DNA from 2 places in the Modestobacter sp. VKM Ac-2979 genome. Region 2 is predicted to be linked to the other one. Evidence: predicted binding sites of a transcription regulator. Region 2 holds the regulator's gene; the other holds the start of a gene.
What was found. Region 2 encodes LexA, which represses DNA repair genes until DNA is damaged. Its sites were predicted from a motif close to TCGAACANNTGTTCGA; they were not measured.
Positions count from the first base shown of each region.

Region 1: dnaB (replicative DNA helicase) is a predicted target of LexA. The motif match lies at 2,796-2,811, and genes of this name have one in related genera.

Region 1 covers NZ_JAPVBO010000002.1:249,642-254,981, reverse strand. Annotated here, with positions in the region: gene O2W15_RS05770 (GmrSD restriction endonuclease domain-containing protein) at 1-23, opposite strand, end outside; gene O2W15_RS05765 (hypothetical protein) at 131-748, opposite strand; gene O2W15_RS05760 (GNAT family N-acetyltransferase) at 853-1,383, opposite strand; gene dnaB (replicative DNA helicase) at 1,389-2,759, opposite strand; gene rplI (50S ribosomal protein L9) at 3,314-3,760, opposite strand; gene rpsR (30S ribosomal protein S18) at 3,772-4,008, opposite strand; gene O2W15_RS05740 (single-stranded DNA-binding protein) at 4,108-4,614, opposite strand; gene rpsF (30S ribosomal protein S6) at 4,617-4,904, opposite strand; gene O2W15_RS05730 (deoxyribonuclease IV) at 5,076-5,340, shown strand, end outside.
Region 2 covers NZ_JAPVBO010000007.1:63,967-69,306, reverse strand. Annotated here, with positions in the region: gene O2W15_RS19930 (vitamin B12-dependent ribonucleotide reductase) at 1-553, opposite strand, end outside; gene nrdR (transcriptional regulator NrdR) at 684-1,295, opposite strand; gene O2W15_RS19920 (LysM peptidoglycan-binding domain-containing protein) at 1,632-1,916, opposite strand; gene lexA (transcriptional repressor LexA) at 2,471-3,295, shown strand; gene O2W15_RS19910 (hypothetical protein) at 3,323-4,393, opposite strand; gene O2W15_RS19905 (phosphatase PAP2 family protein) at 4,365-5,093, opposite strand; gene hflX (GTPase HflX) at 5,200-5,340, opposite strand, start outside.

The DNA.
Region 1 (5,340 bases), on a different contig from region 2:
AGCGCGGTGATGCGGTGTTTCACGTGGAGCCCCCGGGGAGTCGGCCAGCCCCGACGGTAGGTTCCGTGCGGCCCGGATCGGCGGACCTGCCGGGCGCGCCGGGCGACGTGTCGCCGCCCGGCGCGGGGGATCAGCCCCGGCCACCCCGACCGTTGCCGTTGCCGTTGCCGTTGCCGTTGCTGGTCGCGTCAGCGGTGCTGGCGACCTCCACGGCCTCGGCACTGTCGGCCTCGGGGGCGGGAGCGGGGGCAGGGGCGGGCTCGTTCTTGCTCGCCTTGTTGCGCGCGGCGGAGGAGACGGCCTGGCCGTGCTCCCGGCCCGTCGCGAAGCTGGACTTGGCGACCGACGAAACGACCTGTCCGTGGTTCACCGGGGCCGACGGCTCGGCCGGCACCTCGGGGGCCGTGGGCTCCTCGGTCTCCTCCGGCTCCGGCTCGGGGGTCGGCTCGGGCGTCGGCTCGGTGGTCGGCTCGGCCGTGGGCTCCTCGGTCTCCGGCGCCTCGGGGGCGGCCGGCTCCGAGGTCTCCGGGGCCTCGGTCGGGTCAACGGCGCCTGTGGGCTCGGTGACGGCGGTGTCCTCCGTGGTGCTGACCTCCGACGTCGTCGGCTCGGCCGCGGCGGTGACCACCTGGGTGGTCACGGCAGCGCCACCGCCGGCCACGACGACGGCCGTCGCGCCGGCGGCCACCTTGGCGGCCAGTGAGGCGGAGACGGCCTTGGTGAGCAGGCCGGAGAGGAGCGAGAGCACAGGTGACCTCCAGGTCGTGGATCGAGCGTTGCCTGGAGCATCGGCAGCCGGGTGCCCATGGTTGAGTCGCCCGGGTCTCGTATCCCCGATCGAGTGAACGCCGGTCAGCGGGGGAGCGGGATCCAGTACCGCCGGGCGCGGCCCAGCTCGGTGTCCCGGACGTCCTCCAGGAGCCCACCTGCCCGCTCGATCACCCGCGCCGAGGCCTGGTTGCCCTCCTCGCAGGTGAGGAGCACCTGGTCCAGCCGCAGAGCACGGGCCCGGCTCAGCACCTGGCCCAGTGCCCAGGTCGCCACACCGCGCCGGCGGGCCGAGGGGCGGACGCCGTACCCGATGTGACCGCCTGCCCGGAGCAGGAAGTCGTTGAGCTGGTGGCGCAGCGCGATGGCCCCCAGCACGGTGTCGCCCTCGACGATCCACCAGTAGGTGCAGTGCACGAGCCCCTCGGCGATGGGCCGCCCCGGGTCCGACTCCTCGCGCAGCCGTTCGACCCAGGCGGCGAAGCCCTCGGGCGTCTCGACGTCGTCCTCGGGCCGCAGGCCGGCGCCGTCCTCGTGCACCCCGGCGCCCCACTCGCGGTGCGCGGCGAGCCAGGCGACGTGCAACCGCGGAGTCGGCTCGACCAGGTCGGGCACGGGGATCAGTTGGCCATGTCGACGAAGCGGCTGTAGTGGCCCTGGAAGGCGACGGTGACGTTCGCGGTGGGGCCGTTGCGGTGCTTGACCAGCATGATGTCGGCCTCGCCGGCCCGCGGGGACTCCTTCTCGTACATGTCCTCGCGGTGGATCATCATCACCATGTCGGCGTCCTGCTCGATCGAGCCGGACTCGCGGAGGTCGGAGAGCATCGGCTTCTTGTCCTGCCGCTGCTCCGAGCCACGGTTCAGCTGGCTCATCGCGATCACCGGCAGCTCGAGCTCCTTGGCCAGCAGCTTCAGCGCACGGGAGAACTCCGAGACCTCCTGCTGGCGGCTCTCCACCTTCTTGCCCGACGTCATCAGCTGCAGGTAGTCGATGACGATGAGCTTGAGGTCGTTGCGCTGCTTGAGCCGCCGCGCCTTGGCCCGGATCTCCATCATCGTCATGTTGGGGGAGTCGTCGATGTAGAGCGGGGCGTCGGCGATCTCACCCATCCGGCGGGCCAGCTTCGACCAGTCCTCGTCCGACAGCGTGCCGGCGCGCATGTGGTGCAGCGGCACCTTCGCCTCGGCCGACAGCAGACGCATGGTGATCTCGTGCTTGCTCATCTCGAGCGAGAAGATCGCCGCCGGCATGTGGTGCTTCACCGTGGCCGAGCGGGCGATGTCCAGCCCCAGCGTGCTCTTGCCGACACCGGGGCGCGCGGCGATGACCACCATCTGGCCGGCCTGCAGGCCGTTGGTGAGCTCGTCGAGGTCGCGGATGCCGGTGGGGACGCCGCGCGCGGTGCCACCGCGGGAGGCGATGGCGTCCAGCTCGTCCATCGTCGGCTGCAGGACGTCGGCGAGGCGGGAGTAGTCCTCGCTCATCCGCTTCTCGGTGACGTCGTAGATCTCCTGCTGGGCGCGGTCGACGATGTCGTCGACGTCGCCCTTCCCGCCGGCCGCGCCGTAACCGAGCTGGACGACCCGGGTGCCGGCCTCGACCAGCCGCCGCAGCACCGCCTGCTCCGCGACGATCGCCGCGTAGTACCCGGCGTTCGCCGCGGTCGGGGTGGAGGCGATGAGCGTGTGCAGGTAGACCGCGCCGCCCATCTTCGACAGCTGGTCGGTGCGGTTCAGCTCCGCGGCGACGGTGATCGCGTCGGCGGGCTCACCCCGGCCGTACAGGTCGAGGACGACGTCGAAGACGACCTGGTGGGCCGGGCGGTAGAAGTCCGGGCCCGCCAGGACCTCGACCACGTCGGCGATCGCGTCCTTGCTCATCAGCATGCCGCCCAGGACCGACTGCTCGGCAGCGACGTCCTGAGGGGGCTGCCGGTCGTACTCCGGAGCCGTGGCCCTCGGCCTGCTGATGTCGTCGACGACCGCCACGCTGATGTTCTCCTCGTCCCCTGCTCCTGCTGCCGTTCGAACGTGCGTTCGGACAACAGCTACCACCGGGCGCCGACAGTTCGTGCCCGGCGGTAGCTGGGGGTGACGTTAGGAACCCGGGAGGGGGCGCGTCCAACACCGCTGTGCACGCCGATCTGCACAACTTGTGGACAAGTCGGTGGACAGAGGCGGTCACCGTGTGGAGACCGTGGTGGACCCGCGGACGTCGCGTCCCCGCCACCCCCTCGTCACCTGCGCCGGAGCCTCTCCCGGGGTGTGGACAGGAGAAATCCGGGAACTCGTCGCAGAACTCGCCGCCCGGGCGTGTCGGCAGATCCCCGCAGGTCACACGCGTAACGGGTCGGCGGTGGGGACGCCGTCGTCGAGGCTCGGCGGCGCTGCGCGGTGCCGCACGGGTCGGGGGCGCCGTTCACCTGCCGTCCACGGCGGGACGGCGCCCGTGTCGACACGGGAGGACGCCCAGCAGACCCCGGGAACGCCACGAGGGGCGCCGGACCGGAGTCCGACGCCCCTCGTGGGGACAGTGCTGTGGATCAGCCGGCGACGACGTCCACGGTCACCGGCACGGAGACCTCCGGGTGGACCCGCACCGTGACGGTGTGGGTGCCGAGGCTCTTGATGCTGCTGGGCAGCTCGATCCGGCGACGATCGAGCTCCGGGCCACCGGCCGAGGTCACCGCGGCGGCGACGTCGGCGGTGGTGATGCGGCCGAAGAGGCGACCACCGTCACCGGACCGGGCCGGCAGCGTGACGGTCAGCTTCGAGAGCTGACCGGCGACCGCCTGGGCCTCCTCGAGCGAACGCACGTCCCGGGCAGCGCGCGCCCGGCGCAGGCTGTTGACCTGCTTCTCGGCACCACGGGTGGCCAGCATGGCCAGCCCGCGGGGCAGGAGGTAGTTGCGGGCGTAACCGCCCTTGACCTCGACGGTGTCGCCGGAGGAACCGAGACCGGTGACCTCCTGCGTCAGGATCAGCTTCATGGTGCTCATGATCAGCGCGCCGTGGAGGTGTAGGGCAGCAGTGCCATCTCGCGGCTGTTCTTCACGGCCACGGCGACGTCACGCTGGTGCTGGCTGCAGTTGCCGCTGACGCGGCGGGCACGGATCTTGCCGCGGTCGGAGATGAACTTCCGCAGCAGGGTCGTGTCCTTGTAGTCGATGTAGGTCGCCTTGTCCTTGCAGAACTGGCAGACCTTCTTCTTGATCTTGCGGGGGGGAGGCTTGGGCACTTGGGGTTCTCCTGAGAGATCAGTACAGGGAGTTTGTCGGCCCCGTCACAGGGCCCCACGCCGCGCGGAGCGTGGTGTGGGGGGCGACGGGGTCCTTCATCAGAAGGGCGGTTCGTCGGACGACGCCGGCGGGGTGGACCAGGGGTCGCTCGCTCCGCCACCGGAGAAGCCACCACCACCGCCACCGCTGCCACCGCTGTTGCCGCCGCCGCCGCCGAACCCGCCGCCGCCACCCTCGCTGCGCGCAGCGCGGGTGACCTTGGCGGTGGCGTACCGCAGGGAGGGGCCGATCTCGTCGACCTCCAGCTCGATGACGGTGCGCTTCTCGCCTTCCTTCGTGTCGAAGGACCGCTGCTTCAGCCGGCCCGACACGATGACCCGCGAACCGCGGGTGAGCGACTCGGCGACGTTCTCCGCCGCCTGACGCCAGACGTTGCAGCGGAGGAACAGCGCTTCGCCGTCCTTCCACTCCTGCGACTGACGGTCGAAGGTGCGGGGCGTCGAGGCGACGGTGAAGTTGGCGACGGCGGCGCCGGACGGGGTGAACCGCAGCTCCGGGTCGGCCGTCAGGTTCCCGATGACGGTGATGACGGTCTCGCCGGCCATGGTCAGTGAGCCTCGGGGCGCATCAGCTTGGTGCGCAGGATGGACTCGTTGAGGTTCAGCTGACGGTCCAGCTCGGCGACGGCGGCCGGCTCGGCCTGGATGTCGACGATGGCGTAGATGCCCTCGGCCTTCTTGTCGATCTCGTAGGCCAGCCGGCGGCGGCCCCAGATCTCGGTCTTGACGGTGCCACCGGAGTTGGTGACGACGGTCAGGAAACGATCCAGGCTGGGAGCGATGGTCCGCTCCTCGAGCTCAGGGTCGAGGATGATCATCAGTTCGTAGTTACGCACGGAGAACCCCACCTCCTCTGGTCTCAGCGGCCGCAGGGTGTCTGCAGCAGGAGGGTCGTACATGCGTCGCGCGCCCGGACCTGCACGGAGCAGGAGAGGACGCGCACCGGCCAGGCTACCAGTGGGTTCCACCCGCTGTGCCCGGGCAGCGGGAGGCCTAGTCTCCTGCGGGTGGCTGAGCAGCTGATCGGCGTGCACGTCGGACCGGGCCTGACCGAGGAGAACGAGCTGCTGGACGGCGGCCCGCTGGCCCGCGCCGCCGAGCTGGACGCCGACGCGGTGCAGGTGTTCCTCGCCGATCCCCAGGGCTGGAAGGCGCCGAAGCCGCGCCCGGACGCCGAGGCGCTGCTCGGCTCCGACGTCGCCGTGTTCGTGCACGCCCCCTACGTGCTCAACGTCGCCTCGACGAACAACCGGATCCGGATCCCCAGCCGCA
Region 2 (5,340 bases):
TCAGGCCCTCTTCCCGGTACCAGTTCAGGATCGAGTCCATCTGGTCGTCGACGGCCAGGATGAAGCAGGCGCTGACCTGCTGCGGGGAGGCCGTGCCCACGTTGAACCAGACGGGCGAGTTGAAGCTGAACACCTGGTGCAGCAGCATCCAGGTCAGCTCGTGCTCGAAGACCTCGGCGTCGCCCTCGCTGGCGAAGTAGTCGTGCTCACGGCCGGCCGCGCCGTAGGTCAGGACGACCCGGTCGATGAGCTGCCGCAGGCTCGTCTCGCGCTGCGAGCTGCCGACCGCACCCCGGAAGTACTTGGTGGTGACGATGTTGGTGGCGTTGATGCTCCACTCGGCCGGGAACTCGACCCCACGCTGCTCGAAGTTGATCGAGCCGTCCCGCCAGTTGGTCATGACGACGTCGCGGCGCTCCCACACGACCTCGTCGTAGGGGTGCACCCCCGCGGTGGTGAACACGCGCTTGACCTTCAGGCCCTTCCCCCGGCTGGGGGCCTTGGCGGTGCGGCGGTTCCGGCTGGTGGTGAGGCGGTCAGCTGTCTCGGTCATCGTGCGAGGGCTCCCTGGGTCGGACTGGTGCGGTGGTGCGGGCGGAGCGGCTGGGGAAGCCGGCGGGTGCCGGAGCCGGGTCGTGCGGTCTCCTCGTCGAGACCTGTCTAGCGGAGGGGTCGGACAGTTCTCACGGGCCGGCGGCGCTGCCGGTGTCGGCCGGTCGCGGCCGCTCGGGGGCTCGCCGGCGGGTGGTGGTCCCGGTCGCGGGGCTCCCGGTCGCGGGGGTCTCCTGGTCGCCGTCGACCGCGTCGCGCTCGACGGGTGGCGCGTCACCGGCGCGGGCAGTGCTCCGGGCCGGTGCGGCGCGCAGCTCGGCGATCTCCTTCTCGAAGTCGGCGACCGAGGAGAAGCTGCGGTAGACGCTGGCGAAGCGGAGGTACGCGACCTCGTCGAGGTCGCGCAGCGGGCCGAGGATGGCCAGGCCGACCTCGTGGCTGGGGATCTCGGCGCAGCCGGTGGCGCGCACCGCGTCCTCGACCTGCTGGGCCAGCAGGGCCAGTTGGTGCTCGTCGACCGGCCGCCCCTGGCACGCCCGCCGCACCCCGGCGACGACCTTGCCCCGGGCGAAGGGCTCGCTCACGCCGCTGCGCTTGACGACGGCGAGGACCGCCTCCTCCACCGTGGTGAAGCGGCGTCCACAGCCCGGGCAGGAGCGTCGACGGCGGGTGGTCGCCCCCTCGTCGGTCTCCCGCGAGTCGATGACCCTGCTGTCGGGGTTGTGGCAGAAGGGACAACGCATGTCGATCTCCTCCTTCCCGAGGTGTCGCGCAGGGTCTCGCCGCGGCGTCGTGACACCGTGACCGGGCCCCGACCCGATGGCCGTGCTGTGGACTGGGCCGGGGACATCCGGTGGATGCGCCGGGGACAACGTGTGGAACGACTGTGGATGGCTTACAGCTCTGTAACTACTAGATGTTGTGGTGGAACCGTACGACCACCCCTACAGGTGTGCAAGCCCTGGCGAGCGTGTCGTCTTCCGCATCTGACCCGGGCGCCCCTCGGAGCCCCTCCCGCCACAACCACCGGCGCCTCGGCCGGGCCCTTCGCACCGCGGTGGACACCGGTGCGCCGCCGGTCAGGGCAGCTCGAGCACCTGACCGGGGACGAGGTCGACGTCGGAGAGGCCGTTCACGTTCAGGAGCGCGTCGACGACCGCGCGACGGTCCTCCTCCGGCGCGATCTCGCCGGCGATCGACCACAGGGTGTCCCCGGACTGGACGACGACCATCGTCGAGCCGGCCAGCTCGAGGCCGCCGCCGGGGCCGCCGGACTCGGCGGCGAACGTCGCCGCGGCGACGGACACCCCGAAGGCGATGGACAGCCCGGCGACCACTCGCCGCCCGCGCCGGGTCAGCCGCAACGGCGCCTGTGCACCCGAGGCGGCCCCACCGCCACCCCCTCCCGTGCGCCTCGCGCAGCCGGCGGCGCCCCCGCCCGCAACGCCGACCCGCCGACCAGGGCGCACGTCGGGATGCCCGGGACCCCGCAGGGCCGCCGCAGGGCGAGCCGCCCGGGGCAGGGGTGCAGGCCGACCGCGCACCACGGACCCGGGCGAGTGCGCCACCTGGCGCGCCCCCGGGAACGGGAGCACGACCGCCATCGAGGCCGGGGCGGCCACGGGGAGCTCGAGCTGCGGACTGGCCATCGGGGTGCTCCAGAGGTCTCGCGGTACCGGGTGGTCGAACAGGCGTTCGAACAGAACGTCTGGGCGATGTCTACCGCACACCCCCGACAGGAACACGCCGACACGGCGACTTCTTCGAACACGTGTTTGAACGGAGAGGCCTGAGGCGATACGGTTCCGAGGCGATCGAGGACAGCGTCCGAGGTCCCGGCTCGCCGTGGCGACACGGCCGTCGGTACGGCAGGACGCCACCGGGAACTGCTGCCGAGGCAGCCGGACGAGGAGGACACATGGCGGTCGACGGCCCGAAGGCGCGCGGCGGCAAGAGCCCTTCGCGGCGTGGAGCGTCCAGCCCGGCACCCGCCGACGGCGCAGCGCCCACGGCTGCAGCGGGGGCGGGAGCAGCGGTGCGGGAGTTCCCCGACCGGGCCGCCGACGGCGACGGACTGACCCAGCGGCAGCGCCGGGTGCTCGAGGTCATCCGTGACTCGATCGAGCGCCGCGGCTACCCGCCCTCGGTCCGCGAGATCGGTGAGGCGGTCGGTCTCTCCTCCGCCTCGTCCGTGGCCCACCAGTTGTCAGTGCTGCAGCGCAAGGGCTGGCTGCGCCGTGATCCGAACCGGCCGCGCGCACTCGACGTGCGCCTCCCCGGCGACAGCACCGCGACGACGAACGAGGCCACGGCCGAGGCGCTGGCCGGTTCCGGTGCAGCCAGTGGCGTCGACGACGCCACTGCCCCCCGACCCACGTACGTGCCCCTGGTCGGCCGGATCGCCGCCGGCGGTCCGGTGCTGGCCGAGCAGGCGGTCGAGGACGTCTTCCCCCTCCCCCGCGAGCTGGTCGGCGAGGGCACCCTGTTCATGCTGAAGGTCGCGGGTGACTCGATGGTCGATGCGGCGATCTGCGACGGCGACTGGGTCGTCGTCCGGCAGCAGCCGACCGCGGAGAACGGCGAGATCGTCGCCGCGATGATCGACGGCGAGGCGACGGTGAAGACCTACAAGCGGCGTGACGGGCACGTGTGGCTGATGCCGCACAACGCCGCGTACGAGCCCATCCCGGGCGACGACGCCACGGTCCTCGGCCGGGTCGTCACCGTGCTCCGTCGGGTCTGACCTCGGGCACGGGCGCCGGGCCCGTGCTCAGGCCGGGCTCCGCCGCAGCTTGCCGCCGGCCCACACGAACACGGTGGCCACGGCCGCGGCGATGAGACCGGCGGTCAGCGGCTCGACCCCACCGGCGGTCGCCAGCGACCCGTCGGCGGCCTCGGTGGGCTCCGCCGGGACCGTCCCCGTCAGGTCACCGGTGGCCGGCACCTGGGTGACCACCGCAGGGAGTCCCTCGCCGGCGACGAGCAGGTCCCGGTCGTTCGCCGCGAAGGCGATGGCCTCGCCCTGTGGGGCCTCCGGCAACGCCACCCGCACGGGGGGCCCGGCCAACGCCCCGGCGACGTCGGAGCCGCTCAGCGGCCAGACATAGGCGTCGGTGTAGGTCCGCAGGGCGATCCGCGAGCCGTCCGACGACACGGCGCCACCGGTGACCAGCAGCTGGCCGGCCCGGCCCACCGGGCCGCCCGGTGTGCCGGTCAACGTGAGCCCGAGCGCCGCCACCTTGCTCATCGGCACGGTGGCTCCGTCGCCGAGGGGCGCATCCGGGCGGTACACGGAGCTGGCGCCCAGCACCTCCTTGGTCACCAGGTACGGGGTGCCGTCGGGCGCGAGCAGGAGGGCCTCCGCGTCGTGCGGACCGTCGGGGTAGGTGAGCCTGGTCAGCACGGTGGTCCCGTCGGGGCGCAGACCGATCAGCGCCACCGTCTCCCGGCTCTGCGCGTTGTCCCCGATGTCGGCGAGCCAGATGGTCCCGTCGGCGGCGAGGGCGAGGTCCTCGGGGTCGTACGGGTCGACCTCCGCCGTGCGCACCTCACCCACCGCACAGGCTCCGTCGAGCACCAGCACCTCGGCGCGGTCGCCGCCGTCGTTCATCGCGAGCATCGACTCCCCGGCGCTGGCCAGGCCGGAGAGCTCCGGGAGCCGCGGGTCGGTGATCTCGCACCGGGTGGTCGGCTCGCCGTAGGGAGCGGTCCCGTCGTCGGCGGCCGCCGGCCCGGCAGGCAGCAGTGCGACCAGCAGGCCGACGGGCGCACAGAGGGCGGCGCCGGCCGTCGTCCTGCGGCGGGTGGCGCTGCTACGCCTGGGATCGGCCGGCTCTGGCACGAACCCAGCGTGACATCGCGACAGCGTCCAGTGCGTGAACCACGCCCAACAGCAGCAGTCCGACCGCGAGCCCGACCACCGCGTCGGTGACCCAGTGGAAGTCCAGCGCCACCATGGCCACACCCGTCGCCACCGGCCCCAGCACGCTGAGCAGCCAGGTGGCCCGCTGCACGCCCGCGGGCAGGCCGAACTCGACGGCCTGCCACCGGGCCACCCCCCACATGAGGACGGCGTTCGCCACGTGCCCCGAGGGGTAGCTGGCCCCGTCCGTGTGGAAGAACGACCCGGGGAAGGCCGGGGCCGTACGACCGGTGCCCCACTTGAACGCGTAGACCACGGTGGTGAGCAGGGCCAGCGCAACGACCACCCGGACCAGCGGCACCAGCGTCCGCTGCCGCACGGCGAGCCACCCGACCAGCCCGGCCAGCACCACCAGGATCGTCACCCGCCCGCCGATCTGGGTGACGACCCAGATCGGCCAGTAGGCCCACGAGTCCCGCAGCGCCCACACACTGGTCACCTCGGAGACCCGCAGGTCCATCCGTTCCAGCCACCCGCGGCTGAGCAGGTTGACGGTGACCGCGACGGTGACGAGGGCGGCGAGGACGAGCAGCCACCACGGCGGCCGGCCCACCCCGACCACCGGTGCGACCGGTCGATCGGCAGCGGTCGCCGTCCGGTCCACCGCTCCCCTGGTCATCGCGTCACGGTACCGGGGCCGTGACCTGGTCGTGATCCGCCGGGCTGTCCGCTCGCCCCGCTGCGGGAGCCCGGCACGAACGTGCGAGCGGCAGCGGGGCCCTCCGTCAGTCCTCGGTGGCCGGCGCGGTGAAATCGTCGAGCTGGGCGGCCAGGCCGGCGTTGACGCGCGCGGTCAGCCGGGTCCCGGTGGCCTCGTGCGCCTCCTCGACGACCTCGCCGTCCCGGTGCACCCGGGCGACCAGGTC